3 linked regions of the Acidicapsa acidisoli genome follow. The protein of the gene in region 1 interacts with the protein of each later gene in a pairwise test. Links are inferred from orthologs where the notes say so. Each region holds a gene or a part of one and is shown on either strand. Other genes may lie near its edges.

The links.
Region 2: the proteins of OHL23_RS07795 (region 1) and dnaE interact in binary tests that used the Escherichia coli proteins (3 or more experiments, as listed by UniProt). The link is inferred for Acidicapsa acidisoli from one-to-one orthologs.
Region 3: the proteins of OHL23_RS07795 (region 1) and ctaD interact in binary tests that used the Escherichia coli proteins (3 or more experiments, as listed by UniProt). The link is inferred for Acidicapsa acidisoli from one-to-one orthologs.

What each region holds. Positions count from the first base shown.
Region 1 is NZ_JAGSYI010000001.1:1,931,579-1,934,639, reverse strand. What follows is about bases 136-3,045. They hold OHL23_RS07795 (pyridoxal phosphate-dependent aminotransferase), read left to right. Parts: upstream 136-963; coding sequence 964-2,127; downstream 2,128-3,045. Other genes in these bases: OHL23_RS07790 (glycoside hydrolase family 127 protein), read right to left, coding at 2,340-3,045; sixA (phosphohistidine phosphatase SixA), read right to left, coding at 136-676; OHL23_RS07805 (Ppx/GppA phosphatase family protein), read left to right, coding at 136-167. Also shown: more of OHL23_RS07805, read left to right, coding at 1-135; more of sixA, read right to left, coding at 119-135; more of OHL23_RS07790, read right to left, coding at 3,046-3,061. UniProt on the Escherichia coli protein: Shows aminotransferase activity with methionine and histidine as substrates, and to a lesser extent also with phenylalanine.
Region 2 is NZ_JAGSYI010000004.1:398,513-402,716, reverse strand. The notes cover bases 128-4,180. They hold dnaE (DNA polymerase III subunit alpha), read left to right. Parts: upstream 128-458; coding sequence 459-3,980; downstream 3,981-4,180. Other genes in these bases: OHL23_RS23655 (alkaline phosphatase family protein), read right to left, coding at 4,051-4,180; OHL23_RS23665 (hypothetical protein), read right to left, coding at 128-248. Also shown: more of OHL23_RS23665, read right to left, coding at 57-127; more of OHL23_RS23655, read right to left, coding at 4,181-4,204. UniProt on the Escherichia coli protein: DNA polymerase III is a complex, multichain enzyme responsible for most of the replicative synthesis in bacteria. This DNA polymerase also exhibits 3' to 5' exonuclease activity. The alpha chain is the DNA polymerase catalytic subunit.
Region 3 is NZ_JAGSYI010000002.1:351,869-355,015, forward strand. The notes cover bases 50-3,045. They hold ctaD (cytochrome c oxidase subunit I), read left to right. Parts: upstream 50-702; coding sequence 703-2,388; downstream 2,389-3,045. Other genes in these bases: coxB (cytochrome c oxidase subunit II), read left to right, coding at 50-669; OHL23_RS11480 (cytochrome c oxidase subunit 3), read left to right, coding at 2,388-2,990; OHL23_RS11485 (cytochrome c oxidase subunit 4), read left to right, coding at 3,012-3,045. Also shown: more of coxB, read left to right, coding at 1-49; more of OHL23_RS11485, read left to right, coding at 3,046-3,147. UniProt on the Escherichia coli protein: Cytochrome bo(3) ubiquinol oxidase is the terminal enzyme in the aerobic respiratory chain of E.coli that predominates when cells are grown at high aeration.

The sequences.
Region 1 (3,061 bases):
GGGCCTCGGATGTCCTGCGCGTTGCGGCGCGGGTCTATCCCAAGCGGGTTTTGCTGGAACTGGAGCCGGGACGGACTGGGGCGGAACTGGAGCTTTGGTCGCTGCGCAAAGAGGCTGACTACTTCCGCGAGGTCTTTGGGCGCGAACTCTTTGTGACACTGGCGTAGACAACCCGGGCTAGGCGCGGATCTATCAGCCATTGCAGTTGCGGCGGGCGCTTGGCCAGATCGACGCGCGCGATGGAGCCTTTGCGAAGACGAATGCTGCCACCACCCGGCAAGTGATTGTGGCCATTGCCGTTCCCGTTACCGGAGATCAGTTTGGCGATGAACTGATGGAGGTTGGGATTGTGGCCAACGAACAGGACGCCTTCGCGGCCGGAATGCTCTGCGATGAGCTGCTGCAAGGCGGGGTAGTCGCCGTCCGGCGCAAGTGCAGGCGACGTAAGAATCGGGGCTTCGAAGCCGATTTCAGTCGCGACGAACTGGGCGGATTGGCGCGCGCGCTTGAGCGGGCTGGAGACAATGACGTCAATCTGGGCCTTGAGGCCAGCCAGTACACCGGCCATCAGCATGCACTGCTGCTTGCCCTCTTTAATCAAGCCACGCTTGGCATCTAGAACGGGATTTTCGCGGGGGACGCCAGCATCTGCATGGCGCATCAGGTAAAGATTCATAGGGTTTCAATCAGGCGAAGTTAAAGTCTGGTCTGCTCCGCAGTGCCGATTTTAACACGAATGTAACAAATCAATCTTGAGGAGTATTCGCTGGATAGTGAGATCAAATGCCATGAGAAAACCATCTTTGTATCTCCTGCGGTGTGATATTGCTGTAAAAATAATGGAGCTTCGGTATTTAAAGAATGGATGCTTTTCCTATGACACCTGCGACTGTTGAAGCCGGCAAGCCCACAAACGAGAACACGAACGAAAATTGGAAGCGCCAGGAACTGACACTGAGCGAAATGGCACCGCGCACAATGCAATCCGAAATTCGCGCCATGACGATGGAGTGCGACCGGATCGGCGGCGTCAACCTGGCGCAGGGTGTGTGCGACACGGAGCCGCCGGGACCGGTGATCGAAGGGGCGATTGAAGCGATCCATGCCGGGCACAACATTTACACGAGGCTGGATGGGATTGCTCGGCTGAGGCAGGCGATCGCGGCGAAGATGCTGCGTGACCGGCGGATGATGGTCGATCCGGATGCGGAGATTCTGGTCACGAGCGGGGCGACCGGCGGGCTGCAGGCTGCGTCGCTGGCGCTTTTAAATCCGGGCGATGAGGTGATTCTCTTTGAGCCGTTCTACGGCTATCACGCCAGCGAGTTGAAATCGAAACGAGTAGTGCCAGTAATCGTGCCGCTTTGTGCGCCGGTTTCGCCGGAGGCCGATTGGACGCTGGATTTAGACGCCTTGCGCGCCGCGCTGACGCCTCGCACGCGGGCGATGATCGTTAATACGCCCTCCAATCCTTGCGGGAAGATCTTTACACGAGCGGAGTTGGAGGCTCTGTCGGAAGTCGCGATGGAGTATGGGCTGTTTGTTTTCACCGATGAGATTTATGAGCACTTCGTCTACGGCGACGCCGAGCATATCTCCCCGGCAACATTGCCGGGGATGCGGGAACGGACGATTGTCATCTCCGGCTTCTCAAAGACCTTTTCGGTGACGGGCTGGCGGCTTGGATATCTGGTGGCGGATGCGAAATGGCTGGGGGCGATCAGCTATTTTCATGATCTGACTTATGTTTGCGCGCCTTCGGCTTTTCAGCATGGCGCGGCGCAGGGTCTAGAACAACTGGGGCCGGAGTTTTACACGCAGCTTGCGACAGATCACGAAGCCAAGCGCGCCCGGATCGTGGCCGCGCTCAAGGATGCCGGGATGAAGCCGTATATTCCGCGCGGAGCCTACTATGTGCTGGCCGACGCGAGCCAGTTGCCGGGGGAGACGGCGGCGATCAAGGCACGGTGGCTGCTGGCGAAGACAGGCGTGGCTGCCGTGGCTGGTTCGGCATTCTTTCGCGCAGGGCATGGCGAGGATCTGCTGCGTTTCTGCTTTGCGAAGAAGGATGACGATCTGGACGATGCCTGCGTGCGTTTGCGGACGTTGGGTAGTGGGTCAGTTTGAAAAAAAGACCAACCCTCAGGGGCTAAAGCCCTTTATATTGCTGGGCTTAATGTACGGACTAAAGCCCGTACCCTTCAGACTGACCCACCACCGAAAAAAGGCCAGCCTCAAAGGCTAAAGCCTCCGAAATTGCCGGATTGGATGTACGGGCTGAAGCACGTACCCTTCAAATTTCCCTCACGAGACGCTTCGGCACTTGATTGGAAGACTTCTTAAGTCCGGATATAGGGAATCCAGACCTGCATGGAAGAGTCTTCCCTGTTGGCCCAGGCGTAGTACGGGATCAGTTTGAGCTTTGTGGCAGGCTCGGCCTTTGCGGCGGACGGCTCGCCTGTTGAGTACAGAGCTTCAGTGGCCGGTGCTCCGGCGAAGGAACCGGGATGTTCTAGCGCTACGACTCCGCCGAGTAGGTTGGGCTCAAAGCTGGATGTGGTTTCGCCGGTCAGATGCGCTGAGTATCCGTAGAACTCGATGGGCGCGCTGCCTGCCTTCTGGTCGAGCTGTTCCATGCAATAGACGATGGGGCCGCGCTGGATCGCTACTCTGCCCATATCATCTGCGACTGCCGGATTGGCGTGTACGAGCTTCGGCTGCATATCGAAGCTGATCTCGACGTGATCGTGGCCGGACCAGTGATTGTGAATGGGGAGATATTCGCCGGCTTTTACGCCTTCGACGGGCTTGTCGTTCAATGTCACCGTAGTTGTGCGTGACCATGCAGGGATTCGCACATAGAGGGTGAATGCCTCGGGCGCTGGCAGGTGGACGTGCAGGCGCACATCTCCTTCCCATGGGTAACGGGTCTCCTGCTTAATGTGCAATGAAGTGCCGCTGTGGAGATGCCAGTTCATCTCGCTGTTGTCATAGAGGTGCACGTAGACTCCGTCTTCGGAGGTGGAGTAGAAGTAGCCCGGGAGAGAGGCCAGGGTACGTT
Region 2 (4,204 bases), on another replicon or contig:
GTTGGCGGAGCGCGGGGACTTGTTAGGAATCTGCAGGGTGCAGAGAGCGGAGACGATCAGGAGCGTTTGGGGAACCGGCCAGCCCAAAGCAGGACCCCCAAGCCTACGATGGCTGTGGCCCCTCCGCGATATGCCCATCGGATCTGGCCGGTCATGAAGCTGCCCGGCAGTATGTTGACTCCCTGCAGGATCCAGACAATTCCTATGCCTAACAGCAGAAATCCAAGAATTCGCAAGCCATATCGCATCGTTTCCCCTTCCGCACCGCCTGGGATTCATCGCGAATCATATCCGATATCCGGTGCGATAACCGGGATTTTCTTTTGACTTCTGCCTGCCGTTGTCGCGGGTTTTGTACCGGCTTTTCCTCATTACGGCGCGAGGACCGCAAGTCGCGGTTCGGCACAAACGCCTAAAATGAAGCCTGACTGTGACGGACCAGATTGTGACAAAAAAGCATGGCTGAATTTACTCATCTTCATCTGCATACGGATTACTCTCTGCTCGACGGCGCGTGCGACGTTGACAAGCTCGTTTCGCGTGTCGAATCGATTGGCCAGAAGTCGGTGGCGATGACCGATCATGGGAATATTTATGGCGCGGTGCACTTCTTCGATGCCGCCAAGAAGAAAGGCATCAAGCCGATTCTGGGCTGTGAGTTGTACGTCTGCAAGAATGAAGACCATCGCGCGGACCCGAGTGGCGACAAGTACAACCATCTGCTGGTGCTGGCGCAGAACGAAGAGGGTTACCGCAACCTGATTCGCATCACGTCGGAAGCTTCGGTGCATGGCTTCTACAAGAAGCCGCGGGTGAGCAAGCAGTATCTCGCCTCGCACTCCAACGGGCTGATTGGGTTTTCGGGCTGTCTTTCGGGTGAGCTTTCGGAGCAGTTGATCAAAGGAGACTACGACGCGGCTCGCGCGACTGCGCTGCAGTATCAGGATATCTTCGGGCGCGGCAATTTCTACCTTGAGATTCAGGATCAGGGGCTGGAGCTGGAGAAGCGCATTCATGCGGATCTATTCAAGCTGGAGCGCGAGCTGGATATTCCGCTGGTGGCCACGAACGATTCGCACTATCTCTGCGAGGACGACCACAAATCTCACGACGTGATGCTGTGCGTGCAGACAGGAGCGAAGGTTCAGGATCGCGAGCGGTTCCGCTTCGATGCCGATCAGTTCTACGTCAAGACCGCCGACGAGATGCTGCGTCTCTTTCCGGATTCGCCGGCGCTGATTCAGCGGACGCAGGAGATTGCGGAACGTTGCAATCTGAAGCTGAACAAGGTCGATAATCCCTTCCCGGAGTTTGCTGTTCCGGAGGGGCACACGATCGACAGCTACTTCGAGGAGATCTGCCGCGATGGTTATCGCAAGCGGCTCGCGACGGCGATCCGTCAGCTTGAGTCGCGGGGGCAGTTGCGGCATCCGCTGCATGAGTACGAGGCGCGCCTTGAACGCGAGATCGGCATCATCAAGCAGATGAAGTACTCGGGCTATTTCCTGATTGTCTGGGACTTCATTCGCTATGCGCGGGAGCAGGGGATTCCGGTTGGTCCAGGCCGTGGTTCGGCGGCTGGCTCGCTGGTGGCGTATGTGATGGAGATTACCAATGTCGATCCGCTGCAGAATGCGCTGCTCTTTGAGCGGTTTCTGAATCCGGAGCGCGTGTCGATGCCCGATATCGACGTGGATTTCTGCATGAACCGGCGCGGCGAGGTGATCGAGTATGTGACGCGCAAGTATGGGCGCGAGCAGGTGGCGCAGATCATCACCTTCAACACGATGGCTGCGAAAGCTGCAATCAAGGACTGCGGCCGCGCCATGGATATGCCCTACGGCGACGTGGACCGCATCGCCAAACTGATTCCGTCGACGATCGGCATCACCATCGACAAGGCGTTGGAGGAGCAGCCGGAGCTGGCAAAGGTCTATGACTCCGATGTCCAGATTCGCGAGTTGATCGATACGGCCAAGAGGCTTGAGGGGCTGGTGCGTGGTTCCGGAGTTCATGCGGCGGGCGTTGTGATCGCGCCGCGACCGTTGACGGAACTGGTGCCCATCGCGAAGACAAAGAACGACGAAATTGTGACCGCTTACGATATGTTCGCGATCGACAAGATGGGCTTGCTCAAGATGGACTTCCTGGGCTTGACGACGCTGACGGTGATCACCGATGCGTTGAAGCTCATTGAGGAGAATCGCGGCGAGCGGCTGGATATCGATGCCATTGAGCTGGACGATAAGGCTACTTACGAAAAGGTATTTCATCGTGCGCTGACTTCCGGCGTATTTCAGTTTGAGTCGGGTGGGATGCGCGACGTGTTGCGGCGGTACAAGCCGGAGTCGATTGAGGACCTGACCGCGCTCAACGCGCTGTATCGTCCGGGGCCGATCCAGGGCGGTATGATCGATGACTTCATCGAGCGCAAGTGGGGACGGCGCAAGGTTGAGTACATGCTGCCGCAGCAAGAGCCGCTGCTCAAGGAGACGCTGGGCGTTATCGTCTACCAGGAGCAGGTGATGCAGATCGCGAACGTGCTGGCGAGCTATTCGCTTGGCGAAGCCGATCTGCTGCGCAGGGCGATGGGTAAGAAAGATCCGGCTGAGATGGCCAAGCAGCGCAATCGTTTCATGGAGGGCGCGGCTGGTCTGGGACTGCCGAAGGAGCCGGCGGGCGAGATCTTTGACCAGATGGAGAAGTTTGCGGGATACGGCTTCAATAAGTCGCACTCGGCGGCTTATGCGTTGCTGGCTTATCAGACGGCCTATCTGAAGACGCATTATCCGGTGGAGTTCATGGCTGCGCTGCTATCTTCGGAAATTTCAAAGCCTGAGAATGTGGTCAAGTACATTCAGGAGTGCCGCGAGATGGGCATCAGCGTCGAGCCGCCAGATGTGCGGCTTTCCGGCGCGCAGTTCACGCCCAGCGGCGATGTGATTCGCTTTGGACTGACGGCGATCAAGAACGTCGGCGGCAATGCGATTGAGTCGATCTTGTCGGTGAGACGGGAACTAGAAGCGAAGGGAAGTACCTTCACCACATTCTGGGAGTTCTGCGAGAAGGTCGATCTGCGGCTGCTGAACAAGAGGGTTCTTGAATCGCTGATCAAGGCTGGCGCGCTGGATTCAATGGGTACGCGGGCGCAGCTTTTTGCGGTCATCGACCGGGCGATTGAGCGCGGCCAGAAGGCGCAGAAGGATGCCGAGCAGGGGCAGCATGGGTTGTTTGGGCTGTTCAACGAAGCACCCGCAAAGGGCGGCAATGGAAGCGATCTGCCGCATGTGGCGGATTGGGAAGAAAAAGCTCGGCTGGACGGGGAAAAAGAGGTGCTGGGCTTCTTTGTCTCGGGGCATCCGCTGGACAAGTATGCGGAAAAGCTGCGCAATCTGACCAATGTTGTCGATACGGCGACTGCGCTGGAGATGAAGCCGCCTCCGCCGCCGAAGTGGGGGCAGCAGCGCGATCCTTCGAGTGAAATCTCCATTGCAGGGGTACTGGTCGGGATGCGTGCGGCCAAGAGCAAGCGCAACGACAAGATGTATGCGCAGGGCCAGCTTGAAGATGCGACAGGAAAGATCGATGTGATCTGTTTTGCCAAGGACTACGAGCGGCTTTCCGAGCAGCTTAAGACCGAAGCGGCGGTCTTGCTGCGCGGGGCGCTCATCGGCGAGGAGGACTCTGCTCCCAAGCTGGCGATCAGCGGGTTACAGCCGCTGGATGAGGTGCAGATCCGGCTGCCTTCGGGTGTTCGGCTGCGGATGAATCTGGATATTGCCAGCGATGAGATATTTGCGGTGCTGCGGGCGAAGATCGATGCTGCTCCGGGACCGGGCAAGGTGATGATGCATCTGCAGAAGAAGGGGCAGTATGAGGTGGTTCTGGAGCCTGCAGGGGTTTCCGTGGCTGCGGATCGGGGCTGGGTTGAGTCGATTGAGGAGCTGCTGGGGCGGGGTGCGGTGCAGGTATTGAGTTAGTTGCCAGCAAAACAAAAAGAGCCGGTCAGCGATGTGATGCTGACCGGCTGAGCTATTTCTTTCCTCGTCCTTACCGGGAGTGGTGGAAATCGAACAGACCGAATAGGTCGTCGATAGCTGGTGAGTTGACCGGAACGTAAGGATTACCGGGCGTTGCGATTGGGTTGGGGAAGTTATCGCGGCTGCGATGGGTGATGGTTGGAAGTCCCCAGTTAGCTTCGATG
Region 3 (3,147 bases), on another replicon or contig:
GCCAACTCTTTAGACGTAACCGTCGTGGGCCATCAGTTCTGGTGGGAGTATCGGTATCCGAAGCTGGGAGTTGTGACAGCCAATGAGCTTCACATTCCTGTCAGCGATCCTTCGGCTCCTCAGCCAACCTATCTCACCATGTCGTCGGCGGACACCGATCATAGCTTCTGGGTGCCGCGTCTGGCGGGCAAGACGGATGTGATTCCGAATCGCGTCAATACGATGTGGATCGATCCTTCGCAAGCTGGTCTTTACCTTGGCCAGTGCGCGCAATATTGCGGAACGCAGCACGCGAAGATGCTCTTGCGCGTCTACGCCGATACTCCTGAACAGTTCGCTACCTGGATCGCGCAGCAGAAAAAGCCGGCGCAACAGGACTTCCCTGGCAATCCTGCGGCTGTCGAAGGTCAGACCGTATTCATGCACAACGCCTGCATCAACTGCCATGCGGTTGGTGGAACCGTGGCCAACGGAAGATTCGGACCTGACCTTACTCACCTGGCGAGCCGCGATACGATTGCTTCGGGAGCGGTCCCGAATACGCCGGACAATTTGAGAAAGTGGATCGACGATCCCAATTCGCTGAAGCCTGGTTCGTTGATGCCTTCGATGCATTTGAACAGTCATGATCTGGATGTCATCACGGCTTACCTTACGCAGCTTCGCTAACCATTCAATGAGTCAGCAACGTGGAGATGTCTCATGAGTACAACTACGCAAGTGCCGGGAATCGATGAGACGCTGACGACCCGGCAGGGCAGGCCGCCAGTCAATGTGATCTACGAGTGGCTGACGACAGTCGATCACAAGAAGATCGGACTGATGTACATCAGTTATGCTTTGATTTTCCTGATTGTCGGCGGCATTGAAGCAACGCTGATGCGCATCCAACTCGCGCGCCCGAACAATCACTTCGTCTCGCCACAGGTCTTCAATCAGCTCTTCACCATGCACGGCACAACGATGATCTTCTTCATGGTTATGCCTATAGTTTTCGGCTGGGGAAATTACCTTGTCCCCCTCATGATCGGGGCGCGAGACATGGCGTTTCCCCGGCTCAACTCCTTCAGCTTCTGGATCTCTGCCTTTGCGGGAATGCTGCTGTATTTCAGTTATTTCGGGGCGAGCGGGTTATACGCCGCAGGGTCAGCGCCGGATGTAGGCTGGTTTGCCTACGCGCCGCTGACAGCCAGAGTCTTTTCGCCCGGGCACAGCACCGACTACTGGACGCTTTCCGTCTTTCTAAGCGGAGTCGGATCGATCGGGACCTCCATCAATTTTGTGGCCACGATTCTCTCCATGCGCTGCAAGGGCATGAAGATGAGCCGGATGCCCCTTCTGGTCTGGCTTTATCTGGTAACAGCGAGCCTGGTCTTCGTTGCCGTAAGTCCGCTCACAGCGGCGCAGATCATGCTGGCTCTTGACCGATACCTTGGCTCTCACTTCTTCGATACGCAGGCCGGCGGCTCGGCGGTCCTTTGGATGCACTTCTTCTGGATCTTCGGCCATCCCGAAGTCTACATTCTGGTGCTCCCCGCATTTGCCTTTGTCAACGAAATCGTTCCGGTCTTCTCCCGTAAGGCCATCTTTGGCTATCCGGCAATGGTGGCTGCATCTGCAGGCATCGCCTTTATCAGTCTCAGCGTGTGGGCGCACCACATGTTCACCGTCGGGATGGGCGCGGCTGCGAACACCTTCTTCGTTTTCGCCACCATGGTCATATCGGTGCCCACCGGAATCAAGATATTCAACTGGCTGGCGACGATCTGGGGCGGAAAGGTGATTTTCGCCACGCCGATGATGTTCTGCGTGGGATTCCTGTTTCAGTTCCTGATTGCTGGGCTCACCGGCATCATGCTCTCAGCGGCTCCATTCACCTGGCAACTCGGCAACTCATATTTTGTTGTGGCCCACTTTCATTACGTAATCGTTGGCGCCATCGTATTTGCGCTGTTCGCTGCCTTCTATTACTGGTATCCCAAGATCACAGGCCGGATGATGTCGGAAACACTCGGCAAATGGCACTTCTGGCTTTTCATCATCGGCTTCCACCTCACCTTCGACTTCATGCATATTCCGGGCCTTCTGGGTATGCCGCGGCGCATCTACACGTATGAAGCAGGCCGCGGCTGGGAGACATGGAACATGATTGTCAGCATCGGCACCATCTTCCAGGCGGCTGGACTCCTGGTCTTCATATACAACATGGTGCGCTCGTACTACCACGGCGATGAGGCGGGCCACGACCCGTGGGATGCATGGACGCTCGAATGGACAACAACTTCCCCGCCGCCCGCTTACAACTTTGCTATTGAACCCACGGTCTACAGCAGACGCCCGTTGTGGGACATCAAACATCCTGAAGATCCGGACTCGGACTACGAATAATGAAGAATGCAGACGCAATCCCGATGGACGAACTGGTGGAGAGGCCCTGGACGCTGCCCTATCGCGGCACTGTTGGCATGGCCTGTCTGATATTGGCCGAGGCGGCGATCTTCGTCATCTTCGTGGTCGCTTACATCTTCTACATCGGCAAGAGCATCTCCGGCCCGACACCGGCACAGGTGCTCGAACTACCGATCTTTGGCACCATCTGCCTGCTTTCGAGCAGCATCACGGTGCACTTCGCGGGAAGTGCGCTGCACAAAGGCAAGCTGCGCAGCTGCACGCTTCAACTGGCTGCCACGGTACTTCTGGGAGCGATCTTTCTCATCACGACCGCCCAGGAGTGGTATCACCTGATCCACGATGAAGGTCTGACGATTCAGACCAACCTCTTTGGTACGACCTATTACTCGCTGGTGGGACTGCACGCGACTCACGTCGTAGTGGGGCTATTCATGCTCTCGCTCGTCCTGAGCTTCGCGCTCACCGGGCGTCTCAAGGAAGAGCATTCCGCAAAGCTCGAAGTGCTTTCGCTCTACTGGCACTTCGTCGACGCCGTCTGGGTAGTCGTATTTCTGGTGGTCTATGTTTTGGGCAGGTAAATTGCAGAAAGGAGAAGCAGGATGCAGCACGGCGAATCAATGAACCCCGGCGAGCACGCGCACCAGCAACACAGCAGCGACGAAGTTGTGCTTCCCGTACCAACACCCTGGCCCATGGTGCTTGCACTGGGCGTCTCCCTTATCATCACCGGCATGG